3 regions of the Kocuria sp. HSID16901 genome follow, and region 2 is predicted to be linked to each of the others. Evidence: riboswitches for the same ligand, from Rfam matches in the RefSeq annotation. Region 2 holds a riboswitch; each other region holds the start of a gene.
What was found. A riboswitch is a leader RNA that binds a small molecule or an ion and turns the genes downstream of it on or off. The one in region 2 is predicted to bind thiamine pyrophosphate.
Positions count from the first base shown of each region.

Region 1: it holds a riboswitch for thiamine pyrophosphate, as region 2 does, so the genes downstream of both, D8M21_RS00555 (ECF transporter S component) here and thiM (hydroxyethylthiazole kinase) in region 2, are expected to answer to the same signal.
Region 3: it holds a riboswitch for thiamine pyrophosphate, as region 2 does, so the genes downstream of both, D8M21_RS10140 (3-oxoacyl-ACP reductase) here and thiM (hydroxyethylthiazole kinase) in region 2, are expected to answer to the same signal.

Region 1 is NZ_RBLM01000001.1:114,138-119,724, forward strand. Features, by position in the region: gene D8M21_RS00535 (Na+/H+ antiporter subunit E) at 1-414, shown strand, start outside; gene D8M21_RS00540 (monovalent cation/H+ antiporter complex subunit F) at 411-797, shown strand; gene mnhG (monovalent cation/H(+) antiporter subunit G) at 798-1,256, shown strand; gene D8M21_RS00550 (DUF4235 domain-containing protein) at 1,322-1,594, opposite strand; TPP riboswitch at 1,735-1,834, shown strand; gene D8M21_RS00555 (ECF transporter S component) at 1,895-2,524, shown strand; gene D8M21_RS00560 (ABC transporter ATP-binding protein) at 2,521-4,152, shown strand; gene D8M21_RS00565 (energy-coupling factor transporter transmembrane component T family protein) at 4,140-4,931, shown strand; gene D8M21_RS00570 (ABC transporter ATP-binding protein) at 5,150-5,587, shown strand, end outside.
Region 2 is NZ_RBLM01000003.1:106,005-111,591, reverse strand. Features, by position in the region: gene thiE (thiamine phosphate synthase) at 1-497, opposite strand, end outside; gene thiM (hydroxyethylthiazole kinase) at 494-1,330, opposite strand; TPP riboswitch at 1,321-1,413, opposite strand; gene D8M21_RS05570 (pyridoxine/pyridoxamine 5'-phosphate oxidase) at 2,181-2,741, shown strand; gene D8M21_RS05565 (LysR family transcriptional regulator) at 2,831-3,748, shown strand; gene D8M21_RS05560 (VOC family protein) at 3,800-4,699, shown strand; gene D8M21_RS05555 (rhomboid-like protein) at 4,696-5,547, opposite strand.
Region 3 is NZ_RBLM01000009.1:18,171-23,757, forward strand. Features, by position in the region: gene D8M21_RS10130 (MATE family efflux transporter) at 1-270, shown strand, start outside; gene efeO (iron uptake system protein EfeO) at 690-1,994, shown strand; TPP riboswitch at 2,227-2,323, shown strand; gene D8M21_RS10140 (3-oxoacyl-ACP reductase) at 2,396-3,193, shown strand; gene D8M21_RS10145 (LLM class flavin-dependent oxidoreductase) at 3,190-4,488, shown strand; gene D8M21_RS10150 (HD domain-containing protein) at 4,593-5,102, shown strand; gene D8M21_RS10155 (FdhF/YdeP family oxidoreductase) at 5,123-5,587, opposite strand, start outside.

The DNA of each region.
Region 1 (5,587 bases), on a different contig from region 2:
TACCTACCGCCGGTGCAATTGTCCGGGCGGTTCAATCCACTGTGGGCCTTCGTATTGGCCATGAAGTTCATCTGGTGGATCGCGGTCGCAAGCTTCGAGATTCTGTGGTTCGCTGTGAGGCCACGGGGAGCACCCAGATCCGCGGTCGTCTCGGCCCAATTGGACATCAATAGCGACCTCCTCATCACGGTGGTGGGTCATATCGTCTCCCTGATCCCGGGCTCGCTCGTCGTGGAGGTGGACCGGCGTCATGCAACGATCTATTTCCACGTGATCAACATCGAGTCCGCGGAGGACGTCACGAAATTCCAGAACAGCGTTCGCAAGATCGAGGCCTATGTGATTCGGGTGATGGGTACCCGGGAGAGCTATGCAGCCCTCAAATCCGGCACCCTCGGTGAGGAGAAGCCATGAAAGTCGTCATGGTGATCTGCGGCATCATTCTGGTGTTGGCAGCCATCGGAACCATCTACCGTCTGGCCAAGGGGCCTTCGCTCTTGGACCGAGTGATCGCTTCGGACGTTCTGCTCGCCATCGTTGGTGCCGGTTTGGTCATCGACATGGTCAATCGGGACAGCTACGAGAATGTCACCTTGCTCATCGTCATTTCCCTCGTCGGCTTCTTGGGGTCCGTGACGGTCTCTCGATTCGCGAATAACAAGCGGGAACGTGAAGACCTCGCCCGAGACGCCGTCGGCGGATATAACGCCAGTGCCTCGACACGCCAAGAATCGGCGTCGTCCCTCGGCCAGAGTCAGAACCCTTCGGATCAGAAGCCTTCAGGGGGTGAGCGATAGATGTTGGACACCGTTCTGAACATTCTCACGGGAGCATGTCTGATCGTCGGTTGCCTCATGTCCTTGGGGGCCGCACTCGGCATCATGAGGTTCAGCGATGTGCTGTCGCGCCTGCACCCCGGTGCAAAGCCCCAGGTCTTCGGCTTGTTTCTCTTACTCCTCGGCATGGGAATCGCCGCCCGCAGTTGGAGCCTCGTCCCCGCGCTCATTTTGGCCTGGACCTTGCAGATGCTCGCGACGCCGGTTTCCTCGCACATGGTCGGTCGGTCCGGATTCCGGAACCGGCACTTCGCGGCGTCGTCGTTGACCGTCAACGAATTGGCCGACCTCGTCGAGCAGATGAACCGCGAAGAGGAACAAGAGCAGGCTCCGGCCGAGGCCGCGCCCGAGCCTCGAGAGGTTGACGCGGATACCGCGGGATTAGACAAGCCGGACGAACAAGAGCCTCGGCAATCCTGACAACAACGCCGATGGGCGCGTGACAACGTCACGCGCCCATCGGCGTTAGCTTGAGAAGGGGACGGTTAGACCTCGGCCTGGCCGCCGGTCTCGATGTCTTCATTCTTTTCCATCCGGGCGGCAACCCGGGTGACGCCAATCTTGATCAGCGTGGCGACGACGCCGCTGATGGCGGTCCAGATGATGACGTCACGAAGGCTTTCTTCGGGGTCCGGGTTGTTGGCGGGCGGCTCGTTGCCGGTGATCTTCTTCCAACCGAGGGTCATGATCTTATTGGCGGCGAAAACTCCACCCAGGGAAGCCACGGTGGAACCGATCTTGATGACGGGATTGCTCATACGAATCTCCTGTAATTGTCGGACGATATTTCGGCCGGTCATGTGCAGCTTCCTCTAGCCTAATCGCAGGCCAATGGCTTTGTCTCAAACGACCGCAGATTCTCCGTCCCTCTCGTGATCCGTTAGGATGGTCCGAGTTCACCACACGACAGGGGAGCCTCAAGCGAGGCTGAGAGTGCGCAAGCAGACCCTCGACCTGATCCGGTTAGCACCGGCGTAGGGAGTCGAGATCTCGGGTGTTCCCGAAAGAGAATTCGGGCAAGGCCTCCCCTCCTGACCGCAATTCCAGGAGGATATACCGTGAACGCATCATCGCCCAAGGCGCCATCCAAAACCTTCCCACGAGGCTCGTGGCGCGTTATCGACATCGTCATTGCCTCGGTTCTCGCCGTGGTGTGCGGCGTCATCTTTTGGATCTGGTCGAACGGCGTCGCCCCGTTGATCGGCACCGTGACGGTCGGATTCCCGCCCTTGTCCGGACTCATCGGAGGGGGATGGCTCATCGCTGGGGTCCTCGGAGGACTCGTCATCCGCAAACCGGGCGCAGCTCTTTACTGCGAAATTCTCGGGGCCCTCGTTGAGGCGCTGTTGGGAACTCATTACAGCTTCGCCGTCCTCATCTCCGGGCTCGTGCAGGGCTTGGGCGCGGAAGTCGTTTTCGCGGCCTTCCGATACCGCCGCTTTGAGCTTCCCATCGCGCTGCTGGCCGGAGCCGTTTCGGGCCTGTTCATGACCGTCAGCGAGATCGCGATGTATTACGCCTTCTGGCAAACACAGTTCAAGATCACCTACGCGATCTTCGGCGTCATCTCGGGTCTGGTCATCGCCGGGTTCCTGGCGTGGGCCCTGACCCGGGCGCTCGTATCGACGGGGGTGCTTTCGTCGGTCGCGGCCGGTCGGGACGCCCGGAGCCGGAGAGCTCGGGCGTGACGGCGGTGGGGGCGACGGTTCAGGCCAGCGACTTTTCTTGGTGGCATGCGGACCGCGAATCTCCCGCCTTCTCGGGGGTGGACCTCCAGATTTCCGAAGGGCAAAAGGTCCTTCTCCTCGGACCCTCTGGTGCGGGAAAATCCACCTTGCTGCACGCGATGGCGGGGGTGCTGGAGGACGACGACGCCTCCAGTGGAACGCTCCTGATCGATGGCGTGGAGCCCCGAGACGCGCGGGGCCGTATCGGCCTCATGCAACAAGACCCGGAATCATCGATCGTCCTCTCCCGGGTTGGAGACGATCTCGCGTTCGGACCCGAAAATCTTGGCGTGGATCCGGAACTGATCGTGCCTCGCTGCCGGAAGGCCCTCGACGCCGTCGGGTTGGACCTCCCGTGGGACCACCCGACCTCCGCGTTATCGGGCGGTCAAAAGCAACGACTCGGCCTCGCCGGAATCTTGGCGATGGAGCCCGCGCTTCTGCTTCTCGATGAGCCCACGGCCAATCTCGATCCAGACGGCGTCCTCGAGGTGCGCGATTCGGTCCTGAAGGCGGTCGAGTCCTACGGTTCGACCCTGATCGTCGTCGAACATCGGGTCGAGGTCTGGGCCGACCACGTGGACCGCATCGTGGTTCTGGACGCAGGTGGCGGAATTCGACATGACGGGCCGCCGCGAAAAGTCGTGGGCGAAGCGCGCGACGAGCTGATTCACGCGGGGGTGTGGGTTCCCGGGTACACGCCGCGCACCCCAGCGCACGACGTCGTCCCCGACCCCGCCGTGCCCCTGCTTCGCGCGGAAGGCCTGGGGGTCTCGAGGCATCCGGCGGACCGTCGGTGGATTCGCGCCCGACGTCGTGCCGTGCTGGGCTCTCCGAATGATCCGGTTCCTGCGCTCCGCGATGTTCCCATAGCCGCCCGAGGAATAGACCTCGAGGTCCGTGCGGGGGAACACCTGGCCATCACCGGGCCGAACGGTGCCGGAAAATCCACGTTGGCTCTGACGCTCGCGGGGCTGTTGGAACCGGCCGAGGGCTGGGTCGGCGCGTGCGACCCGTTACGGGACCTCGACCAGGGGATACCCATCAATTCACGGCGACGGCCCTCGTGGGATCCCGGTCGTTGGTCATCGACGCAGCTCATCGCCCGAATTGGCATGGTCTTCCAAGAACCCGAGCACCAATTCGTGCGATCCACCGTCCGCGACGAACTTCGCCTGGGTGCCGAGCTCACGAGCCATGATCCGGGCGAATCCGCACGCGGAACGGTCGACCCTGAAGAGAGGGCAACCGAACTCCTGGAGCGGTTGGGCCTGGCCCACGTGGCCGACGCCAACCCCTTTACCCTTTCTGGCGGGGAAAAACGTCGTCTTTCCGTGGGCACCGCGTTATCGACCCAGCCGAGAATCCTGATTCTCGACGAGCCGACCTTTGGGCAGGACGCAACCACGTGGGCCAGCCTCGTCGACCTTCTCCGTCAGACCTTGAAGGCCGGAGTCGCCGTGGTTTCGGTGACCCACGACGCCGATTTCGTGGCAGCCCTCGGAGGCCGCGAATTTCGGGTGGGAGCCGCATCCGCCCCCGAGCCCCAGGTCGTCAGGGGAGAGAGGAGTTCGGCATGGACGTCATGAATCCAGCGGTCGCGGCGCATTCCGGCCTGGGCAAGGTCAACCCCGCGATCAAACTCGCTCTCGGTCTCCTGCTGACGGCCTCCTTCCTCGTCAGCGCCGACTGGCTGACCGCGACCATTGGAGGGGCCTCCCTCGTGGCCGTCATGGCCTCGAGCAGAATCAACCCCTGGAACATCGTTGTTCGTTTGTGGCCCGTATTTCTCGCGGCACTCTTCAGCGGTTGGGCGACGGCGATTTTGGCACCGAAAACGGGCCAGCACCTCCTCGAACTGGGCCCCTTGCTGCTCACCTCCGATTCCCTCAACGCTGGCGTTGCGATCGCCTTGCGCGGGGGAGTCCTCGCGATGATCTCGGTGTTATTGCTCTTGACTACCGATGCCCGCGAGATCGGTGATGCTCTGGCTCAGACCTTCAAATTGCCGGCGCGTTTTGTCCTCTCCGCCGTGGCGGCGTTCCGCCTGGTGGGGATCGTGATCGCGGAATGGGAAACCCTAGCGGCAGCCCGGCGAGCGCGAGGACTGGGATCGGACCGCGGCCTGGTCGGGCGGATCACCGGGTTCGGATCCCAAGCCTTCGCCTTGATCGTCCAATCTCTGCGACGGGCGAGCCGCTTGGCCGTCACGATGGAGGCCCGCGGGTTCGGTGCCGGACCGCGGACTTGGGTCAATCGACCGACGTATTCCTGGCGCGACGTCGTCGCCCTGTGCGTGGGCATTGCCATCCCCACAGTCGCCATCGGCACCTCATGGGCCTTGGGCGTGTACCGGTTTTTCCACTGATATGACCCCAGGATGCGCCGTCCTCCCCTCGACATGCTGTAGGAAACCCGACCGGCAAGAGTAGAACTGCCTCTACCTCGCTATCCTCTCCGCTCCACTGTGCGCTCGCTCCGTACGCGGAACAGTAGAGGGTGACATCACCAGCGAGATTCGAGGGAGACCAGATGAGTCAGCAAACTCACGAGCCAACGACGCACGGGCAGGGGGCCGCGAGCGCCATGCCCATTGCCCGGGCCGAAACCGTGAGCAAGATCTACGGGACGAGCGACCAGGCCGTGGCCGCGGTCAAGGACGTCGACCTTGAAGTACATGCCGGCGAATTCGTCGCGGTTATGGGCCCCTCCGGGTCTGGGAAATCAACACTGATGCATCTCATGGCTGGGTTGGAATCTCCGACGAAGGGCCGCGTGTGGGTGGGGGACCAGGAAATTACCCATCTCGATGACGCCGCCCTCACCGAGGTGCGCCGACGCCGCGTGGGGTTCGTGTTCCAGGCCTTCAACCTCATGCCCACCATGGATGTCCGTGAAAACATCCTCTTGCCGTTTGAGTTGGACGGTCGCACCCCCGATGCCATGGAAAAACGGTGGATCGACGAATTGCTCCAGCGGCTCGGACTCTCGGAGAGGTTGAGGCACCGTCCCAGCGAATTGTCT
Region 2 (5,587 bases):
GCAATCCGCGCGCATTCGGCGACTCCTTCCGGTCCGAGTGGTTTCGCGGCGTCCGTTTTGGTGGGTGTGGCCCAGGCGGGCCCGATTCCCACGAGATCCGCGTGCCCGGAGTCCACCGCGGCCCGCGCCTGTTCGGGGGTCGACACCGACAGTCCGATCATCGCGGACTCCCCCAGCGTTTCTCGGGCTCGTTCGGCTGCGGCGTCGGATTGACCCACGTGAACGTCGAGGCCGAGGTCTGCGGCAATGGAAAGTCGGTCGTTGACCACCGTGCGGGCTGTGCGACCGGAATCTTGGTTGGCCTGCGCCACGGCCTGGGCACAGGCGCTCGCCAGCTGGGCGAAGGCGCCGTCGTCGAGGTGCTTATCCCGAACCTGCACCACCCCGACGCCGCCCATCACGGCCTCGTAGACTACGCCCGGAACTTTTTCGAGGCCGCCACAGAGTGTGGTGTCCGTGACGAAATACAGGGAGAGATCCACTCCTGAGGGGATCATGCCGCGTCCTCCAGCTCGACCACCTGCGCGATCTCTTCCGGAGACAGCGCATGCAGGGCATCCAACCACCGAACGTGAAAGGACCCGGGGCCCTCGGCGGATCGGCCGGCCACCGTGCCCGCCGCCCCTAGGTGGGCGTGAGCGGCCACGACGGCGTCGTGGTCCGACATACCGGATGAACGCGCAGCGCCGAGATACGCGGCGACGGCGGCACCCAGCGAACAACCGGTGCCAATCACGAGCGGCATCAGGGAATGCCCGCTGGTCAAACGGGTCACACGACCGGATGAGGCAATGAGGTCGCGCTCCCCCGAAACGGCGACCACGCCGCCGGTCCGCCGGGCGAGTGCTTCGGCGGCTTCGCGCGCTGACTCCACGGACTCGGTCGAGTCAACGCCTCGTCCGCCCTGCCCCAATCCCGCGAGGGCCACGACTTCGCTCGCATTGCCACGGACCGCGGTGGGCTTCAGGTCGAGGAGTTCCCGGGCCAGCTCCGTGCGTTGCGGAAGGCCCCCGACGGCGACGGGGTCCAGAACCCACGGGACACCCTGTGCGTTGGCGGTGGCGACGGCGGCACGGATGGCGTCCGTCTGTTCCTCCGAGATGGTGCCGACGTTCACAAGAAGACCGTTCGCGATGCCGGCAAACACGCGAGCTTCTTCCGGGTGCTCGACCATCGCGGGGGAAGCTCCGGCCGCCAGCAAGACGTTCGCGGTGATCTCCTTGACCACGGAATTGGTCAGGCAATGCACCAGCGGCGCAGTTGCGCGCACCTCCTGGGCACACTCAACAATGGCGGCGGTCTGTGAGTGATGCTGTGGTGAATCTGTCACGGTGACGATCCCTTCGCTAGTTCTGGCTAGATCAGGTTCCAAGGGTGTGTTCTCAGCCCGGCAGGGCACCCCTTGTCACTGGTGTGAACGCCCCTTTGCGTCACGTATTCACTCTAACGCCACACTCTTACTCGACCCCTGAGGCCTCCTCCGATATGAAGCTCCACTGGGGACAACCCACTCTTCGAACATGGTTATCCACAGCGCTTCTCCACAATGTGGAGAACTTACATGGCTGTGACTCCTCTCGATGTGATTTCACGACCCTGGCCCTCGGGAAGAATGCCGACGCTCGTTCCTTCGTTGAAATGACGGCGCTCGCCCGCCGGTGCTGTGTCGCTCTCAGGCTCACCGTGTCGAGCCATTAAGGGACATTCTCCGTCAGAACTACCCACTTTTCCCCACCTGTGGATAACTTTGTGCACACCAGGTGGACACGCTCGGCTCGTTATCCTCAACCCCTGTGGATCACCAGATGTGGAGGCACACGTCGTCCACCCCTGGACTTCCCCAGAAAATCAAGGGTGTCGCCGTCGAAGCCCGAATTCGCCGCTCGCTCAGACCGCCGTTATCCACAGGAGTTATCCCCACCTGTGGGCAAGTTACACACGCGTAGTTCGATGATTCGCAGAACGAGACGCACCCTGAAAATGGCCTGATCGCCGGGACCCTCCCCGTGCGTGAAGCCCGTTTGTAGGACAGATATTCGAGTTGTACACACCGTTATGCACACCTGTGGATAACTTTCTCCACCGCTTGTGTAGATCTCGCCCATAACCATCCGTCATGGACCGATGCCGATGGCCAATCCACCCTCGCGCAGCCCGTGCTCTCCACTTAGCATCGAAATATGTCCACTCTGAGCGACCAGTTGAGTTCCCTACCGTCCTTCCCCAAACCCCTGCCGACCCTCGACCCGGATCACGTGCCCTCAGATCCACACCAGTTGTTTTCTGAGTGGTTCCAGGAAGCCATCGCCTCGGGGCAACGGCAGCCCCATGCCATGACCTTCACGACGGTCGATAACGACGGCACCCCCGTGGGTCGAACCCTCATCGTCAAGGACATTGACGATCGCGGCTTCCACTTCTCCACCCATCGCACGTCCCGCAAGGGGCAACAGCTCGATGCGGACCCACGCGCGTCCATGATCTTCTTCTGGCGCGAGTCGGGACGGCAGGTGCGTGTCACCGGCGTCGTCCACCCCCTCAGCCGGGAAGAGTCGGAACGGGATTGGGAAGGACGCCCGAGTTACGACGGATCACCCAATCCGGACTGGCAGCTCTACGCCCTGGAACCGAGGGAGGTGGAATTCATGCAGGCCCGCGAAGACCGAAACCATACGCGCATCGAATACCGCCGTGAGGATCACCACTGGCAACACGGCGTGGTCACCACCCCAGCTGGCTGAGACGCCCAGTCGTTGAGCCGCCGAGGAACCACCCGCCCTCACCTCACTGACAGACCTGTGACCAGGCACGACGACTATGCTGTGGCGTCATGAACATCGAATTGCGTCACCTCCGAGCTCTCGAAGCCGTGGGCGAGCATCGATCTTTCACCCAAGCGGCTCGGGTACTTCACATCACCCAACCCGCGCTCAGCCGTACCATCCAACAGCTCGAAACGCGGCTCGGCGTGACTCTGATGGTCCGCACCTCTCGCTCGGTCCGCCTCACTGCACCGGGCGAGGTGCTGCTCCAGAGATCTCGCAAAATCCTGCGGGACGTCCAGGCCGCGCTGACTGAGGTGTCCCGGGAACCAGAATTTCGCGTCGGCTTCCCTTGGGCCTTGCCGGACCCGTGGTTTTCCCGGACCACGGCGCAATTCGAGGCTTCCACGGGCGTTGGCCTGCGGCTCTCGCGACGGGACGACATTCACGCCGCGCTTCTGGACAAGACCGTCGACGTCGCTCTGAGCCGCCGTGACATCTCCTCAGAGGAGGTCGAATGCGTCGAGCTCGCCGGAGAAGTCCGCGTCGCGGCCGTGAGCACCCGTAGCCCCCTCGCGCACCGCACGTCGATCTCATGGAACGAGCTCGGCCAATACCCGCTCGTGGTCAACACGGTCAGCGGAAACACCCGGCCGACGCTGTGGGATGACCCTCATCGCCCACGCACCATCCTCGAATGTCATAACTACGACGAGTGGGCCGCCTTGGTGGCTTCAGGACGGGGCGTGGGTGCCACACCCCGATCCGCGATGGCGTCGCACGGTCATACCGGCGTCGTGTCCATTCCGCTCGACGACGCGCCGCCCGTCCCGCTGTGCCTCGCGTGGCTCCGCGGCGAGGAGAACCCGCTGGTCCGTGCGTTCCACACGGCCGCCGTCGCTCATCTGCCCGAACGCCCCCGCCCGGAAGATTCGTTCAAAGTTTCACGTGGCCCTATCAACAGAGCCGATATCGGAATAGTCTGAAAGCCCAACGGCAGGCGCTCCCGCCGGTCGGCGAGTGTAAGGATCTTGGTCATGACCATCACCCCCAATATCTGGTCGAACGGCCGCGCGGATGAAACCGCCGAATTTTACGCGAAGGCCTTTCGCGACGTCGAGATCACGTCCCGACAGACCTACCCCACCGAAGGACTCCTCGACTTTCAACGGCCGATGGCCGGCAAGACTCTCACGGTGAGTCTGCGAATCCATGACCTCCCGATCGCTCTCATCAACGCCGGTGACGAATTCCGCCCCACTCCCGCGGCGGGATTCATGATCAATTTCGACCCTTCGCGCATCGACGACGCGGCGGACTACCTCCAGGAGGTCCACGCCGTCTTGTCCGAAGGCGGACGCGAACTCATGCCTCTGGGAGAATATCCTTTCTCCCCGCAATACGCCTGGGTTGAGGACCAATACGGCGTGAGCTGGCAATTGATCCTGACCAACCCCGAGGGCGAACCGCGACCGTTCCTCATGCCGGCCCTGATGTTTTGTGGCCCCGCCCAAAATCGCGCGGCCGAAGCCACCGCCGAATACCTCCAGCTCTTTCCGGGGTCGGTCATGGGCAACCGCGCTGAATACCCCGAGCCCACCGGTCCGGCGAAACAAGGCTCCGTCATGTTCTCGGATTTCCGCCTCGGCGACGCGGAGACTGGCACGTGGTTCACCGCAATGGATTCGGGTGTGGACCAGGACTTCACCTTCACCGAGGGATTCTCGCTGATGGTGGAAGCTCCCGACCAGCAAGAAATCGACCGCCTGTGGGATACCTTGAGCGCCCACCCCGACGCCGTCGCGTGCGGTTGGTGCAAGGATCAGTTTGGGCTGAGCTGGCAAGTCGTTCCCGAAAACCTGGGGGAACTCATGTCACGCCCCCACGCCTACGAACATCTGATGTCGATGGGGAAAATTCAGATCTCTGACTTTTAAGTGTCGGCTTGGCGGCGTCCCGACCGCGCACGGCGGGCTCGTGAGGCCGCGGCAAACTCTGCCCGGGTGTCGGCGGAGCCGTCCGCCGTCCGGCGCTTCCACAGATCGACGATGCTTCGACCGGTACCGAGCCGGGCCACGACGTCGGGCACACGCGACATCGGATACAACGCCAGCCCCAGGAGGACCGCGATGGCATGCCCCCGAGCCGTGAATCCGGTCCCCTCAATCGCCCCATATACCAGCACCACGGCCAGTGCGGCGCCGAGGACCCACCGCGTCCACCCGCGCAGGCGGTAGAACAACAGGGCCGCGAGCGACATGAATCCGTAGCTCGCGCCGGTGTCTTCGACATTCCACAGTCGTTCCGAAAAATGGAAGTAGCGGATGTGAATCCACACATCGAGGGCGGCACCCGCCGTAGACACAACATGCCCCACCGCGAAAACCGCGATGGTGCGAGCTGTACCCAGCCACCGTTCGGCCGGGGCCAACAGCAGTCCGAAGAGCGCTACCCACGTGAGCAACTCGGCGCTCGACACGAAGAAGGCGCTACGCACTAACGCGCGAATCGGGTTGGTGGTCAAATGCTGAAGGTTCGTGGACTGACCCTTGAGAAAATCATCCCGGGCGAATTCCGGCATCCCCAGGAGTACCCACGTGGTGATGATCAAGATGAACATGTAGATATATGTGGCCGGAGCGCTGGCGATATACCACCGCACGTATCCACTATGACGACGCCACAGATTCGCGATGGGCCGGGTCAGGCGCCAATCGTTAGCCAGGGAAACGATCACAAACACGATCAGGATCGCGGTGGCCATACGGATCAGGGTCAGAAGCATGCTCCGAATATTAGTCGCACGAGAAGCGACTCAGCGGACG
Region 3 (5,587 bases), on a different contig from region 2:
GGGCAACCTCTGGCTTCGTACGTCTTTATTCTCGACGGCGTCCTCATCGGCGCCCAAGACGCCCGGTACCTTGCTCTGGCCTCGACGATCTCCTTGGTGGTGTATGCGCCCATCCTCGGTGCGGTCTACTGGGCGAGCGCGGATGCTGATCTGTCGATGGACACGTGGGGCTTCCTGTGGATCTGGATTGCATATGCCGGCGGGTTCATGGGGCTCCGCGCGCTGACGCTCGGGTGGCGTTCCCGAACCGATGTGTGGATTCGCGCGTGACGCGCTGACGCGGCGACGTCAGGGTCGTCGAGATCACCAATGCATAGTTCTTAACTTATGAAATGGTCGTGGATATACTTTCTTCAGATTTGAATCGAAGACCCGCGGGTGAACACCGGATGGGCAGTCGGGGAGGCCATCCGTGTTCGTTGCCCATCTGTTGATCGCAGTGCGTGAGGGTTCGGAACCGTCGCTTGGTGTCGGCACTTTGGTGGCCGGCGTCGTGAAGGCCAGACAGTTTCTCAAGGTCATCTTCAGCCGACCGCATGACGGGCCATCGTGTGGTGTGCCGCTGACGCCGCTCGTCGCACGTTGGTCGGGCCGCTCTAGAGCCGTCATTTTCTTCGGTTGAGATCAGTCTCTTCTTCCACGGGTCGGATCATCCAGTTCCGGCCATCAGTTTTTTTCACGAGGACAGCATGAAAATCACGAAATACCTTGGCGCCCCCACGGGTATTGCTCTCGCACTGGTTTTAGCCTCTTGCTCCAGTAACTTGATCGGTGGTCACCTGGGGAACAACTCAGGTCAAACGGTGCACGTCACCATGGAAGATGACTCGTGTAAGACCGATTCCGCTTCGATTCCGGCTGGAAAAGTGACCTTCGAGATCAAGAACGACGGAAGCACACCCAATGAATTTGAGGTGCTCTCGGAGGACAAGCTCAAGATCGAGTCCGAGAAGGAAAACATCGGTCCGGGAAGCTTCGCGAGCCTGACGACCAGCCTGAAAGAGGGCATCTATTTCACGGCATGCAAGCCCAACATGGTGGGTGACTTCGTGGGTCTCACGAAATTTGAGGTGACCCCTGGCCAAGGCGGAGAGGAGACCGAAGACCAGAAGGGCGCAGAGAAGAAGGCCGTCCAGAATTACACCTCCTACGTCAAAGACCAGGTGGGTCAGCTCGTGAAAGCGACTCGGGACTTTATCGATGCCTACGTGGACGGCAATATCCAGAGTGCCCGTGAGCTGTACCCGCTGGCACGGCAGTACTACGAACGGATCGAGCCTACGGCCGGATCCTTCGGCATAGACGGGACCGGAGATCTCGCCCAAGCACTCGACCTCCGCCTTCAGGAACGCCCCAGCCAGCCGGGGGACAAGCCCTGGAGCCCTCAGCGTCTGGACGGTTGGACCGGCTGGCACCGCATCGAGGCGGACCTTTACTCCGCACCGAATTCACCCTTCAGCTTCGGATCCCAGCTGGAGCGCCAGGCTGCGGCGGATCAGCTTGAGGGCTCGACCCACAAGCTCTATGACCTCGTGTACGGAAAGATCAAGGGCAGTGACGGCAAGTTCAAGCTCGAGCTCACCGAGATAACCTCCGGAGCGGCGGAGCTACTGAAAGAAGTAGCCAACGCCAAGATCGTCGGTGGGGAGGAAACCTTCTCGCACACGGACCTCTACAACTTCAAAGCCAACGTCGAGGGAGCCGAGGTGGTCTACGGGAACGTCGAAGACATTATTAAGGCGAAGGATAAAACCCTCGCCGAGCAGGTCGAAAAGGGGTTCAAGGCTGTCAACGATATTCTCCAGCGTCACACGGATGGCACAACCTCCGACGGCAAGGTGAAGTACGTGGACTACCGATCGATCGCCGAGGTGCAGGAAGAGGCTGGTGAGGTTCCACAGCCCGGGGACTACACGGCGGAACAGAAGGAATTATCCGGTGCTATCAATGCGCTCAGCGGGTTGATGTCTCGCGTTGCGGGAGTCATTCGATAAGAGGATCGGATGGGCAAGTCATCGCAAGAATGCGCCCAGTCGACGAAATGCGAGCTCCTGCCTGAGTAGGTATCCGCAGCTTCGAAGGACGATCTTCTGCTCAGCTCCTCCGGTGACCTGCAGGGAGGCGCGATGGTCGAGCAGAAGCTTTTTGCCTCGTCAGATGGTCCATTCGTGGACCATCTGCATGATGTGGTCTAGCGAAACACTCCCCTTGCGCTGCTAGCATGTTGCGCAGGACACGGGGTGCCCCCACGGCGGGGCTGAGAGAAGACCCGTAGAACCTGCATCAGTTAGCACTGGCGAAGGGATTGTCCGTGGGGCATTCGATGCCCTGCACTCCCGACATGAGCGCTCGTTCATGTCGCGGGCCTTCGCCTCGATCCGAGAGGCAGAGCATTATGACCGAAACATCCGAGACCGTGCGTGGTACGTCGATACCCCTGAACGAACAGGTCGTCGTCGTCACGGGAGGGGCCAGGGGCCTCGGCCTCGCGATCAGCAGGGCCTTTCTTCGGGAAGGGGCGCGCGTGGTCGTGGGATATCACCGAAGTGGCGACGCCGCACATCGCCTGGCCGAAGAATTCCCGGAACGCGCGCGAGCGGTGCATCTCGACGTGCGTGATCGTGAGCGAGCTTTTGCCCTTCCCGAGGAGATCCGAGGACTCTTCTCGGACGACCCGACCACGTTGGTCAATAACGCGCTTCTCGACTTCAGCTTCAACGGCGACGCTCGGCCTCAAGCCATTGACATCACTCCCGACGTCGTCCAAACGCAGGTGGATGGTTCGGTGATGGGCCCGCTGGCCATGATTCAAGCCCTGTACCCCGGCATGGCGCAACGAGGGTGGGGCCGCATCGTCAATATCGGGACGAATCTGTTCCAGAACCCTGTGGTTCCTTACCATGACTACACCGCGGCCAAGGCGGCGTTGCTCTCTCTGACCCGTACGTTCTCACACGATCTCGGACCCGACGGCATCACCGTCAACATGGTCTCCGGAGGACTACTCCGCGAAACCGACGCGAGTTCGGCAACACCGACGGAGGTCTTCGACGCGATCGCCCAGAGCACCCCGTTGCGACGCGTGACGACTCCGGAAGAGCTGGCCGACGCCGTGCTCTTCTTCGCGTCCCCGTGGGCCCGGGCCGTTACCGGACAAAACTTGATGGTGGACGGGGGCTTGGTCAAAGGATGAGCGTGGCCAAGAAACAGGTGCACCTAAACCTCTTCATCTACGGTTGCGGTCACCACAACGCAGCGTGGAGAACTCCCGATTCGGCGGTGGAACGGCTCGGTGACATCGAGTACTACGAGGAGCTTGCACGACTTGCCGAAAAAGGCACCTTGGACGCGGTGTTTTTCGCCGACGGTCAGTCGCTCCGGGCGGATTCGGCGGAACGCACGCCGTCGTGGTTCTTGGAACCGCTCACCACCCTGACGGCGTTGGCGCGGGCTACCTCGAACATCGGTCTGGTCAGCACCGTCTCGAGTTCCTTCTACGAGCCATTTCACGCCGCCAGGTTGCTTGCGAGCCTGGATCACATCAGTTCCGGGCGCGTCGGTTGGAACGTCGTGACGTCCATGTTCGACGCCGAAGCTCGAAACCACGGGAAGGAACGGCTTCCGGAGCACGCGGAGCGCTATGCCCGGGCCGAAGAGTTCATCGATGCCGTGCAAGCCCTGTGGGATTCGTGGCCCCATACCTCGATTCGTGCGGATCGAAACGGCAAGTATCTTGACTCGGAAGCGATCCACTCAATTGACCACCGCGGTGAGTACTTCACCGTGGCCGGTCCACTGAACGTTCCCCAACCCCCGCAAGAACGGCCAGTGCTCTTTCAGGCGGGATCCTCGGATCCCGGGCGAAACCTGGCGGCGCGGCGAGCAGAGGGGATCTACGCCGTCGCCTACGACCTCGAGCAGGGGAAGGCATACCGCTCTGACGTGCGCGCTCGAGCCGAGGCCGCGGGGCGGAACCCTGATGAACTGGTCGTGATGCCTGGGCTCGTCCCGTACGTGGGACGGACCCTCGACGACGCCGAACGCACGCGAGATCGTCTCGACGCACTTCTACCGGTGGAAGCCTCGCTCCAGCAGTTGGGCGGATTCATCCATCGCGATTGCTCCGACTGGGATCTCGACGAGCCGGTTCCCGAACTGGCGCCGCTCGAGGAATTCACCGGTCCGCAGGGGCGCTACGCAACGATTCTGCGGATTATCGAGGTGGAGCAACCGACCGTACGCCAACTTCTGGGGCGGCTGGCGGCCGGTGGTGGGCACTGCACGATGATCGGCACCCCGGAAACCATTGCCGATCAAATCGAGCAGTGGCTCGACGAAGGCGCGGCCGATGGATTCAACCTGATGCCGCCTCAGCTTCCCCAGAGCTTGGACGATTTCGTGGAGCTGGTGATTCCGGAATTACGACGTCGTGGCCGGTTCCGAGACGTGTATCAAGCCTCAACGTTGCGGGGGAACCTGGCGGGCTAGAAGAACGACGACTCGCCTCAACGGGCGCGGTTCCTTAACTTGTCAGTCGAGGTTTCTAGGCTGGTGAATACCTCCTACAGACCATCGAGCAAGAGGACTGGACCATGATGAGCCAACGCCATGTCGACGAATCCATCTGGGCACGCATTGAGGATCTTTCTCTCGTATCGCGCGCAGAGGCCTTAGCAACTGCGGCGCACGAGGGGCAGAAAGACCAGGCTGGGAATAGGTACATCGATCATCCCCGGAGAGTCGCCGGGTATGTGGCCAGAAGGTGCGAGGAGCGGGGCGTGTTTGGCTATGAGGCCAACGTTGCTGTGGCCGCGGCGTGGCTCCACGACGTCGTGGAAGATACTTCCGTGACCGAGGCTCAACTGCGTGAGTTTTTCCCGGAGCACGTGGTCGACGCCGTCGTGGCCGTGACCAAGCTTCCGGGCGAAACCACCGAGGAGTACTTCGCCAAGGTCCGTTCCGTGCCCGCAGCCGTCGTCGTTAAGGAGTCGGATGTGGAAGACAACACCGACCCTCAACGCACCGCCCTGCTCGGCAAGGAAACGCGAGAACGGTTGGCGGTGAAATACGGCCGGGCCAAGGAGCTTCTGAAAGCCTCCTGACCCGGCCGTATGAGCGTATGTTAGGCGGTCGCCTGGGCCTCGCTCGGCTCCACGGTGACGCGGATGTTCTTCATCAAGGGCTGCTCGCTCTGCGTGCTGTAGTCTTCGATGCCGATCAGCACATTCATCTCGGGCATGTATCCCGCGGCGCTACCCTGCGGCAGGTTGTAGGCCAGCGCATGGTACTTTTCGAGCCGCCGGTGCACTCCCGTTTTGGAGGTCGCGGTGATATCCACAAGGTCGCCTTGTTGGATACCCCGCGAGCGCATGTCGTCGGGGTTCATGAAGATCAACGTGCGCAGGTTCTTGATGCCTCGGTAACGGTCGTTATTCGAGTAGATCGTGGTGTTCCACTGATCGTGAGAGCGCATGGTTTGCAGAATCAGCGATTCGCCATCCGGTACGACGTCGGGCATCTCAGCGTGAGAGAAGTTCGCGTAGCCGGTGGACGTCTTGGAGAAATCTAGCTCTCGAGCCGGCTGGTG